DNA from 3 places in the Bacillus sp. FJAT-45350 genome. Region 1 is predicted to be linked to each of the others. Evidence: riboswitches for the same ligand, from Rfam matches in the RefSeq annotation. Region 1 holds a riboswitch; each other region holds the start of a gene.
The links. Region 1 has a riboswitch for cobalamin ahead of CD003_RS17755 ((2Fe-2S) ferredoxin domain-containing protein). Riboswitches for the same ligand answer to the same signal wherever they lie in the genome.

Region 1 (3,186 bases):
AAGCCAGCCTTTTCGTCTGTTTTTTTGGGTAAGTATAAAAGTAATGGTTGTGGATGGAAAACCGATTTTGGTAAGATAGGAAAAGTATATAATAAGGGGAGATACGAATGTCAGAACCGATTATTTTTGCCATTACGATTTTTATTGGTTGGCTAATCTTTGATTTTGTGAAACATAAAAAGCTAACGAAGGAATTAGTAATAGGAGCATTAATTGTTGCGATCATTGCTGGGCTTGGGTGGTTTGTTTTAGATTTATTATTTTAATAAATGGGTAAGTGGAGGGGGAGCTAGATGAAGAGATTACGAGTTGCTTTACTACACTTGTTACCTAAAGCTGGAGATTTACAATTCAATCAAAATTTAATTGAAAAAGCAGTTATGATAGCTGGAGAAAAAAATGTAGATTGGATTATCACACCTGAACTAGCGACTAGTGGTTTGCAGTTTTCTAGCATAGGTACGGACTGGATAACCCAACAGCCAGATACTTGGATGAATCATTTTTGTACTATTGTGAAGAGTATTAATGCTACTGTCTTCCTTGGATGTGCAGAACGTTCGAAGGAAGGAGCACTACATAATTCTGTTTTTGTTATAAGTGAGAAGGGTGAAATAATAGGTAATCAAAAGAAGTTAGCAAGAGTAGATAATTGGTCGACATCAGGTGAAGTAGTTGAACCGATATCTTTAGAGAATATAAAAGTTGGTGTATTAATTTGTGCAGATTCCTATACAGGGAATTATGCAGACAAATTACTAACGAAGGGTGCAGAAATTCTAATTGCACCTTCCTCTTGGGGACCAGGCTTACATGGACCAAATGGAGAGTGGGAACAGCGCTCTATTGATACCGGGTTACCTATCTTTGTTTGTAATCGTACCGGAGAGGATGAAACTGTGTCCTTTTGGGAAGCGGAGAGTTCTGTAATAAAAGACGGCAAACGCCTTCTTACTTACAAATCGAAACAATCTGCCATTCTACTGTTTGATTGGGATTTGGAAGCTATGAATTTAGTGTCTACGTCTTTTGATGTGGAGTATATATGGTGAAACGAACAAACGAATGGGAGTTTAAAGCAAAACATTTATTGGGATTCCTCTCGCAGTTGGTACGATACTAAATATAAATTGATATTTTTAAATATTTCCATTATCATAAAGGTAGAAACTAGTAAAAAGTTTCTATGAATTAACTATAAATAATTTTTGGAATTCTAGGTGTCTAATAGACTTAATAGGGAATCTGGTGGAAATCCAGAGCTGTCCCCGCAACTGTAAGTGTGGATGAAATGAGAAACCACTGTATAAGTAACTTTACCGGTGCTTATACGGGAAGGCTCAGAGTAAGAAGAAGCACGAGTCAGGAGACCTGCCTAACTTCCATAAGTTTCATTTCTTCGGGGTGAGAGAAGTTGAAACGGCAGGGATATCATGTTCTTTCATGATAATAATATTGCCGTTTTATGCTCTTTCTCCGTTGGTGAGGAAGGGCTTTTTATATTAAGAAACTGAGAGGGGATAACGTAATGGCTACTTGGGATTTATCTAATACAAACCATCATTTATTGATTTGTAATGGAGGAAGTTGCAATAAGTCTGGAGCAGAGGAATTAACACTAACAGTAAGAAATGAAATTAGTAATCGTGGATTAGATAACATGATACATACAACAAGAACACGATGCAATGGTCGTTGCAAGGATAAATGTGTTGTAGTTGATTATCCAAAAGGGGACTGGTATCAAAATATGGAGCCTGAAGATGTTTCAGATTTTATTGATTCACTATGTGCAAACCAAACATTTTCTAAGAAATTAGCACTTTCTTATAATGGAGCAGGGTTTGAAAGTGGAGATGGTACAGTAACGGGTGATCTAAAAAATGTTGAAGTTGTGAGTAAGGTTTCAAAAGTGTACGAGTAAAGATATTGTGAGGATAATGGATAAATTGTTTAAACGAAGTGGTTCGGACACTAGTTCCGTTAATTTGATATTACTAGTTGATTTAGAGAATAATTGGATCCTAATTCCGCTATTTGTATATATGACGTCCAAATCATAAGTTTTAAGAGGGGATAACGGATACAATGTCCATAAAGAATGTAATATTAGAGGGTTTTATGATAATAACGGAACCTGTGTCCCTATTCGAGGTAACAATCAATTCATAGTCTTAGTTTATAAGTACGCGCTCGTTTTTCTCCACTTGCTACACTTAGAATTTGTAAATCAACAAGCTTATGCAAAGTACGTCTAGCATGGCGGTCACTTATTCGTAGGTGATTAGCAATTTCGAGTGGGGTAAAGGGGCGTAATAAGCGTCGTGCAAATCGCACAATTTCTGCTTCAAGCCATGATAACTGTGCAGGGGAATCAGTAGAGAGGAATTTTCCTATAAATGCTAGTATGAGTTGTTGGCATTTTTGTGGCTCATCTTTAATTGATAAGTACGCAATTGGTAACAATGTCCACCCGTCAAGAGTCAATAAAGAGTGTCTCCAGCATAAATCTTTAAATCGCCTAACATCTAAATCTCTAGCATGTGGTCCATAACCTTGGATTTCAATACAACCTTTAGAGTGCATAGGCATGTACGTAAGATCAAGGTAACGATAACCATTGTTGAAATCTCGCACTTCCCATTCAGGGTACAAGTGGTCTAAGTTCCCTATAGTAGGGAACCAAATTGATCTTAGAAACTCAACAGTTCCGTGGCCAAGTCCATTTTCAAGGAGCTCGCGCCTTCTTGGGTTTCTCTCTTCGGTAAGATTTGTTTGGAGCCATTCTTCGTACTTTATTTCAAATTTACTAACCATATATCACTTTCCTTCCTGGTTTTTTAATAACACCTCAAAACTAAGTAATATTGTTAATAATTAGTATAAGTTGCTATTCTACATTCGACAACCATTTAATTCAAAATAAAAAGAAGGTAGCCAACGATATGTGGCTACCTTCTAAACCTTTCCCACTCATTATACAAATCTGGGGTCGTAACGATTGTTGTATTTAACAAACACCTCATCTCTTCATGTTAGAAACAATCTTGAAATTTCGGTTCTTTGTCCAACACAATCACCTCATTTAAAAGGTAAATCGATAATTTTCCTCATTGTATAATTAACATCAAGTTAATGATGGGAGAGGGTTTGTGAGGTGCATTACTGCTCCTCAATAATTATGAT
Region 2 (3,186 bases), on a different contig from region 1:
TACAACAATGCTACAACGCTCGTTATACATGACCCGTCGTGGCCGCCATCCGTTATACCCACCGGTTGAGAATATGGACGATTTATGGAATGAATCGGAAAAACAAATGGTGTTAGCTAAGCACCGAATGACATTAGTAGGAAGTAAAGATTCAATCCGTACACAATTGAAGGAATTTCAAGCTAGATACAATGCTGATGAAGTTATGGCTGTCACGTACATTTATGACCGCGACAAACAAAAGAGATCTTATGAGATATTGAAAGAAGTAGTGGATGGAAAATAGCAAGAAAAGTTAAGTAGGAGGGAGCGCTAGTAAACCGCTCTCTTGACTATTCTCAATGAAAATAGGTAGACGTTATCTAACCAAAAAATAGTGCTTGTCTACGAAACATCTATTATAATAATAGTATAGGTGATAACGTGGAGAAGCAAATTCTTGATTTACTTACTGAAATGAGTAAAGAAATGAAAAGTATGAAATCACAAATGCATAATCGATTTGATACTATTCAATCAAAGCTCGAAGGTGTTGGAGGGCTGTTTGAATTAACTAATGAATCAAGAATTACTGACGTAGACTTTATCGCTGACAAGGTAAATAAACTAGAGAGAGAACTATATATACTAAAAAATAAAAGTAATAACTAGGGTGCTGAGGCACTCTTTTTTGTTACAGGTAGGTTTCGCAGTACCAGATTAAAGAATTTTCAAGAACGGTAATGGATATTATTTTGGTTATAATTTTAAATGGGAAGGGATCGGAAATCCCACGATTGAAAAAGTGTGGGTATATTGTCTAATTTCCTAAAGAAGAAAGAGGAAGAATAGAATGAAAAAGAGGTTGATATTATCTACAATATTCGTATGTATTATTATTTTATCAGCGAAAATTTATTTTGATACGAATGAATTCAAAGTAAATACTGTCCAATTTCAAACAAAGATAATTCCTAGTAATTCTGAATTCACTGTTTTACAAATTAGTGATTTACATAATAAAGTTTTTGGAGTTAACAATGAAAAATTAATTAATACCGTGGAAAACCTTGACGCAGACATTATTGTGATAACAGGAGACCTTATTGATAGGAGCACAGATGATTTTAAACATGTTTTTTCTCTTATTGAGAATATAACAACCATTAATCAAAAGGTTTTCTTTGTATCTGGTAACCATGAGTGGGGTAACTCTTATACTAGTGATTTTATAAAAGGTCTTCGAGAGCGAAATATTACTATTTTAAACAATGAAAATACTCAAATTACGATAAGAGATGTTACCATTAACTTAGCTGGGTTGGACGATGCCTCAACAAATCATGAAAATGTAGAAGAAGCATTTAATGGAATAAATCAAGAGCTATATACTTTTATATAAAAGATAAATAAAACGAGAGCGATAGCAGCATAAAGCTATCGCCTTCTTCAATTGAGGGGTCAGTCCACCTGTAATTTAACGCGTTAGCAAAGTGGGGGACTGACCCCACTTTGCTTATAAATAAATTCTATGTTTACATTTAGTATATAACAATATATAGTAATAGTTACATAAAGCATAACTAAATATTGTGATTTGCGGAATAATAGGTGTCTATGTTAGTAGACTTAATAGGGAATCTGGTGAAAGTCCAGAACTGTCCCCGCAACTGTAAGTGTGGATGAAATGAGATAAACCACTGTATAAGTAACTTAAAGGTGCTTGTATGGGAAGGCTCAGAGTAAGAAGAAGCACAAGTCAGGAGACCTGCCGATTTATTCCAAAAAGTTTCATTTCTTCGGGGGGTGAGAAGTCGAAACGGTACAGTAGGGGTATTTATCTTTCCTTATTTTTCTTTATGTACCGTTTATATTCCAATTACTCTTCCGATTTCGGAGGAGTTTTTTTGTTGTCAACAAACTTTAAAATCTTTCATGTTGGATAAGTGAAAGCATATTCGCACTCTGCTTTACAGGTTTTGTTTTTTATAAAAAACGTCAACTATTGAAAATTAAAGGAGAAATATATGAGTATACCAACTGATTCTGAACAACGTTCTACTGTTATTGCTGCTATACAAGAAGTGACTAATAAATACGGAATTAATGCAAAAGAATTACTAGATAGGATAAAGGATGTAGATGAAGAGGATGCCAACCAACAATCGTTATTATATGCCCTACATCATATATCTATTGACCAACCGAATTGGACGTTTTTAGCATCGAAACTCTATTTGAATGAATTGTATAAAAAAGCTTCTGAAAGCCGTGGGTATGATCCTTCACAAAAATACGGTGATTTCTATCAACTTATAAAATTATTAACTGAAAAAGGAATATACTCACCGAGTCTATTCGGTTCTTACAGTTTCGAAGAGGTCGATGAGTTAATGACTGTAATAGAGTCAACACGTGATAACTTATTTAATTTCATTGGACTATTTTTACTGGCAGACAGGTATCTAGCTAGAGACCATGAGAAACATATATTTGAGTTACCACAAGAGCGATTTATGATTATTGCGATGACTTTAATGCAACAAGAATCAAAAGAAAAGCGACTATCACTAGTAAAAGAAGCTTACTGGGCATTAAGTAATTTATATATGACGGTAGCTACTCCTACGTTAGCAAATGCAGGAAAGAGCTTCGGTCAATTGTCATCATGTTTCATTGATACAGTTGATGACTCATTAGATAGCATTTATTTAAATAACTGGGACAATGCGAGATTAAGTAAAGATGGTGGGGGAATAGGCATTTATTACGGAAAAGTCCGTGCGTTAGGTTCAGATATTAAGAGCTTTAAAGAAAACTCTTCAGGAGTAGTACCATGGATTCGACTAGTAAATGACACTGCTGTTAGTGTTGATCAATTAGGTCAACGTCAAGGAGCAATCGCTGTTTACCTTGATTTGTTTCATAAAGATATTATGAATGGATTTTTAGATTTAAAAACTAATAACGGTGATGAGCGTCGAAAGGCACATGATATTTTTACAGGTGTGACAGTTCCTGATTTATTTATGGAAAAACTACAGGAAGTTGATGATAGTGGAAAAAGTATCGGGTACTGGTCGACATTTTGTCCTCATCAAGTAAAGCAAATCATGGGATGGAAAGATGATAAGGGGAAGGCATTAGGGTTAGAAGACTTTTTTGATGATACAGGTAGAAAATATTTTACAGAAAAATATGAAGAAG
Region 3 (3,186 bases), on a different contig from region 1:
TTAGGCGTGGATAATAAACTATCCACGTCTATTTTAGTTTTCATGCTGAAATTTTAAATTCATAATTTGCCATTAATTTTGTATGAAGTTTAATCAATGGCTTTCTCGGTTACTAGATAAATAGATAGTAATAGTAATTATTTAGGGAGGTATTCCGATGTTTTTGTATGAAAATCTATTAAGAAGATTTACGGTTATGGCAAAGGACGGCGAAGTTGGTAAAATAGACGATTTTTATTTTGAAGATGAAAAATGGACGGTAAGGTATATTGTTGTTAATACGATTCCATGGTTTCCTGGTGGTAAAGTATTACTATCACCTATTTCAGTAGAGAAAGTAAATATAGAGGATGAAATTATTTATGTTGAATTAACTAAAGAGCAAGTGAAAAATAGTCCTGATATTGATTTTGCTAGACCTGTATCAAAGCAAATGGAGCTAGATTACCATCATTATTTTGGCTACCCGTATTATTGGTCGCCACTAGGAGTTTGGGGTCATGGTAGCTATGCTAGAGATTTAGCTACATTATCATCTGATTATGAAAAAGAATATGTCGATACGGAAGTAAATCATCACTTACGAAGTGTAAAAGAAATTACTGGTGCTGTGACTGGTTATGGTATCTTTGCTTTGGATGATGAATTTGGACAGGTGAAAGATATGATAATTGAAGATAAAACCTGGACAATACGCTATTTCATGGTCGATACAGTAAAATGGCTCCCATCAAGAAATGTTATTATTGCAAAAGATTGGATTGAGGAAATTAATTGGTCAGCGAAGCATGTTCGTGTGAATATAACAAAAGACGAAGTGAAAAATAGCCCTGAATTTTTTCCTGATCAACCTATAGATAGAAAATATGAAAAGGATATTTATGATTTTTATAGAAGAAAAAATTATTGGGAGTAAGTTCTATAAGAGCATGTTCAAAAGGTAGTGACAATGGCTTCACACGCTGTGAGCCTTGCTAGGAGAAAATCACTCCTAGCAAGGCTTTTAAAAGAATACAGCGGCTACGCTCATTGCATAGAGGTTGTTCTTTTTGAACAACCTCTATAAGTCTTCTTAAGTAGTTCTAATTAGTAAGAAAGTCTATACATTCGACTTGATAAGCTAAACTCTAACATTTCTAAAGGAGACTCTTCCTGTTATAATATAGATTGTTATGGGGAGGGGATTCAAATGGAAGAAAACAAATTAGTATATGTAATTTCAGAATTATTAGACGAGAAATTCAGAACAGTAACAAATCGATTAGACGACATTGAACAAAATCAAAAAATTTTACAAAATCAAATTTCAGCTATTTCTTCTCGAGTAGGGGATAACTCAGAAATTACCTCAATTTTAAATGAACTGACAATGAAAGTTATTGAAAGCGAGAAAGAAGTCAAAGAACTAAAATCAAGTGTCCGTTAGAGCATCCATTCTTTGGGTGCTTTTTTCATATAAGTAAGTCCATATAAACTCAGGCGAAAATACACTTTGTCTTTTCACATTCGACAGAAATTTTGAAATAGTATTGACAAAAAACCAAGTAATCTATAATCTAGTAACAAGATAACTACATAATGATAGGGAAAAGGTGAAGATTTTAGCAAATCTTCGTAAGAGGGAAGTTCGGTGAAAGTCCGACGCGGTCCCGCCACTGTAAAATAGGTTGTTCTCTTATATATCCACTGTTCAATGAATGGGAAGGGTAGAGAACGTATACTATGAGCCAGGAAACCTGCCTTTTCTATCGACACTGTTTGACCTACGGGAGATGGGGAAGTGTTAGGGAGCAAATTCCTTGTCTACTTATGTTTTCATTGTATTTGCAGCTACATACAATTTTGTATATAGGCATCTCTAACTCTTATCTAATCAGAGTTGGGGGTGCTTTTTTTGTTGTTGTTTAAAAGGAAAGTATCATGTTTTAGAAATAAATGAGTGTGCGTAAGTTCTATTATAGTTTTAATTAAATTTGAAGGGAGTGTAATTTTATGAGTGAGAAAAAAAGAGGAAAATTACTTGTGCTTGGTTTTGGACCAGGTAGTGAGGAACAAATGACACACCGAGCAAAAGAGGCTTTAATTGAGAGCGATTCAATCATTGGCTATAACACATACATAGATATTATTCGTCCGTTACTTACGACACAAGAGATTGTTCGTACTGGGATGACGGAAGAAGTAAGCCGAGCACAGGAGGCGATTCGTCAAGCGGAAACAGGAAAAAAAGTGGCGGTGATTTCAAGTGGTGACGCTGGTGTTTATGGAATGGCTGGACTCGTATATGAAGTATTAATTGAAAAAGGTTGGAAAGAGGAAACGGGAGTTGAAGTAGAAATCATACCTGGTGTATCAGCAATTAACTCTTGTGCCTCCTTACTAGGGGCTCCTGTCATGCATGATGCGTGTACGATTAGTTTAAGTGACCATCTTACCCCATGGGAATTAATAAAAAAACGGGTAAAGGCTGCTGCAGAAGCTGATTTTGTTATTGCTTTATACAATCCGAAAAGTGGACGACGTACGAGACAAATCGAAGAAACACAGAAAATTTTACTTGAGCATCGTTCCCCAAATACACCTGTTGGATTAGTGAAAAGTGCGTATCGTGAACGACAACAAATCGTCATTACAGACTTAGAAAATATGCTTGAACATGAGATTGGTATGCTGACGACAGTCGTTATTGGTAATAATTCAACCTTCTTATACGACGGCAAAATGATTACACCTAGAGGATATCAAAGAAAGTATACATTGAACGCAGACGACCAAAAGCTGAAGCCTCACCAACGTTTACAAGAAGAAGCAGAGCCTTGGGCATTGCATCAGGGCCAAGCTTTAGTCGAACAAGAAGAAATATCTTCTGTTGAATTAGCAGAAGAAGCGTTAACAAAGCTAGGTAATTCATATTCAGAAAATAAACAAGAAGTGGAAGAATCAGATAACGTATTTAAGCAAGATTCTGTGTTTGAATTTTCCGTTTCTCCAGGCATTGCCAATAAAGCATTTTCTGCAAAGCAAATGCTTGTTTTAGGTAATGTTGTTGGAGAAAAAGGAACTATTGAATATACACCTGATCATCAGCTTAAATTATCTGTCGTAACAGCAGATTCAAATACGATTATCAATCAGTTAACAGAGGAAGGGCTTTTACTTCATCCAATTGGAGATGTTGTTAATATA

Region 2: another riboswitch for cobalamin. It lies ahead of CD003_RS05240 (ribonucleoside-diphosphate reductase subunit alpha); the one in region 1 lies ahead of CD003_RS17755 ((2Fe-2S) ferredoxin domain-containing protein).
Region 3: another riboswitch for cobalamin. It lies ahead of cobJ (precorrin-3B C(17)-methyltransferase); the one in region 1 lies ahead of CD003_RS17755 ((2Fe-2S) ferredoxin domain-containing protein).

What each region holds. Positions count from the first base shown of each region.
Region 1 covers NZ_NISU01000002.1:236,644-239,829, forward strand. The annotation lists gene CD003_RS22005 (hypothetical protein) at 108-266, shown strand; gene CD003_RS17750 (carbon-nitrogen hydrolase family protein) at 294-1,052, shown strand; cobalamin riboswitch at 1,201-1,393, shown strand; gene CD003_RS17755 ((2Fe-2S) ferredoxin domain-containing protein) at 1,529-1,924, shown strand; gene CD003_RS17760 (transcriptional regulator) at 2,167-2,817, opposite strand.
Region 2 covers NZ_NISU01000001.1:1,045,499-1,048,684, forward strand. The annotation lists gene CD003_RS05225 (LLM class flavin-dependent oxidoreductase) at 1-286, shown strand, start outside; gene CD003_RS05230 (hypothetical protein) at 424-651, shown strand; gene CD003_RS05235 (metallophosphoesterase) at 833-1,381, shown strand; cobalamin riboswitch at 1,572-1,769, shown strand; gene CD003_RS05240 (ribonucleoside-diphosphate reductase subunit alpha) at 2,007-3,186, shown strand, end outside.
Region 3 covers NZ_NISU01000001.1:2,149,731-2,152,916, reverse strand. The annotation lists gene CD003_RS10800 (PRC-barrel domain-containing protein) at 158-916, shown strand; gene CD003_RS10795 (hypothetical protein) at 1,190-1,426, shown strand; cobalamin riboswitch at 1,574-1,758, shown strand; gene cobJ (precorrin-3B C(17)-methyltransferase) at 1,993-3,186, shown strand, end outside.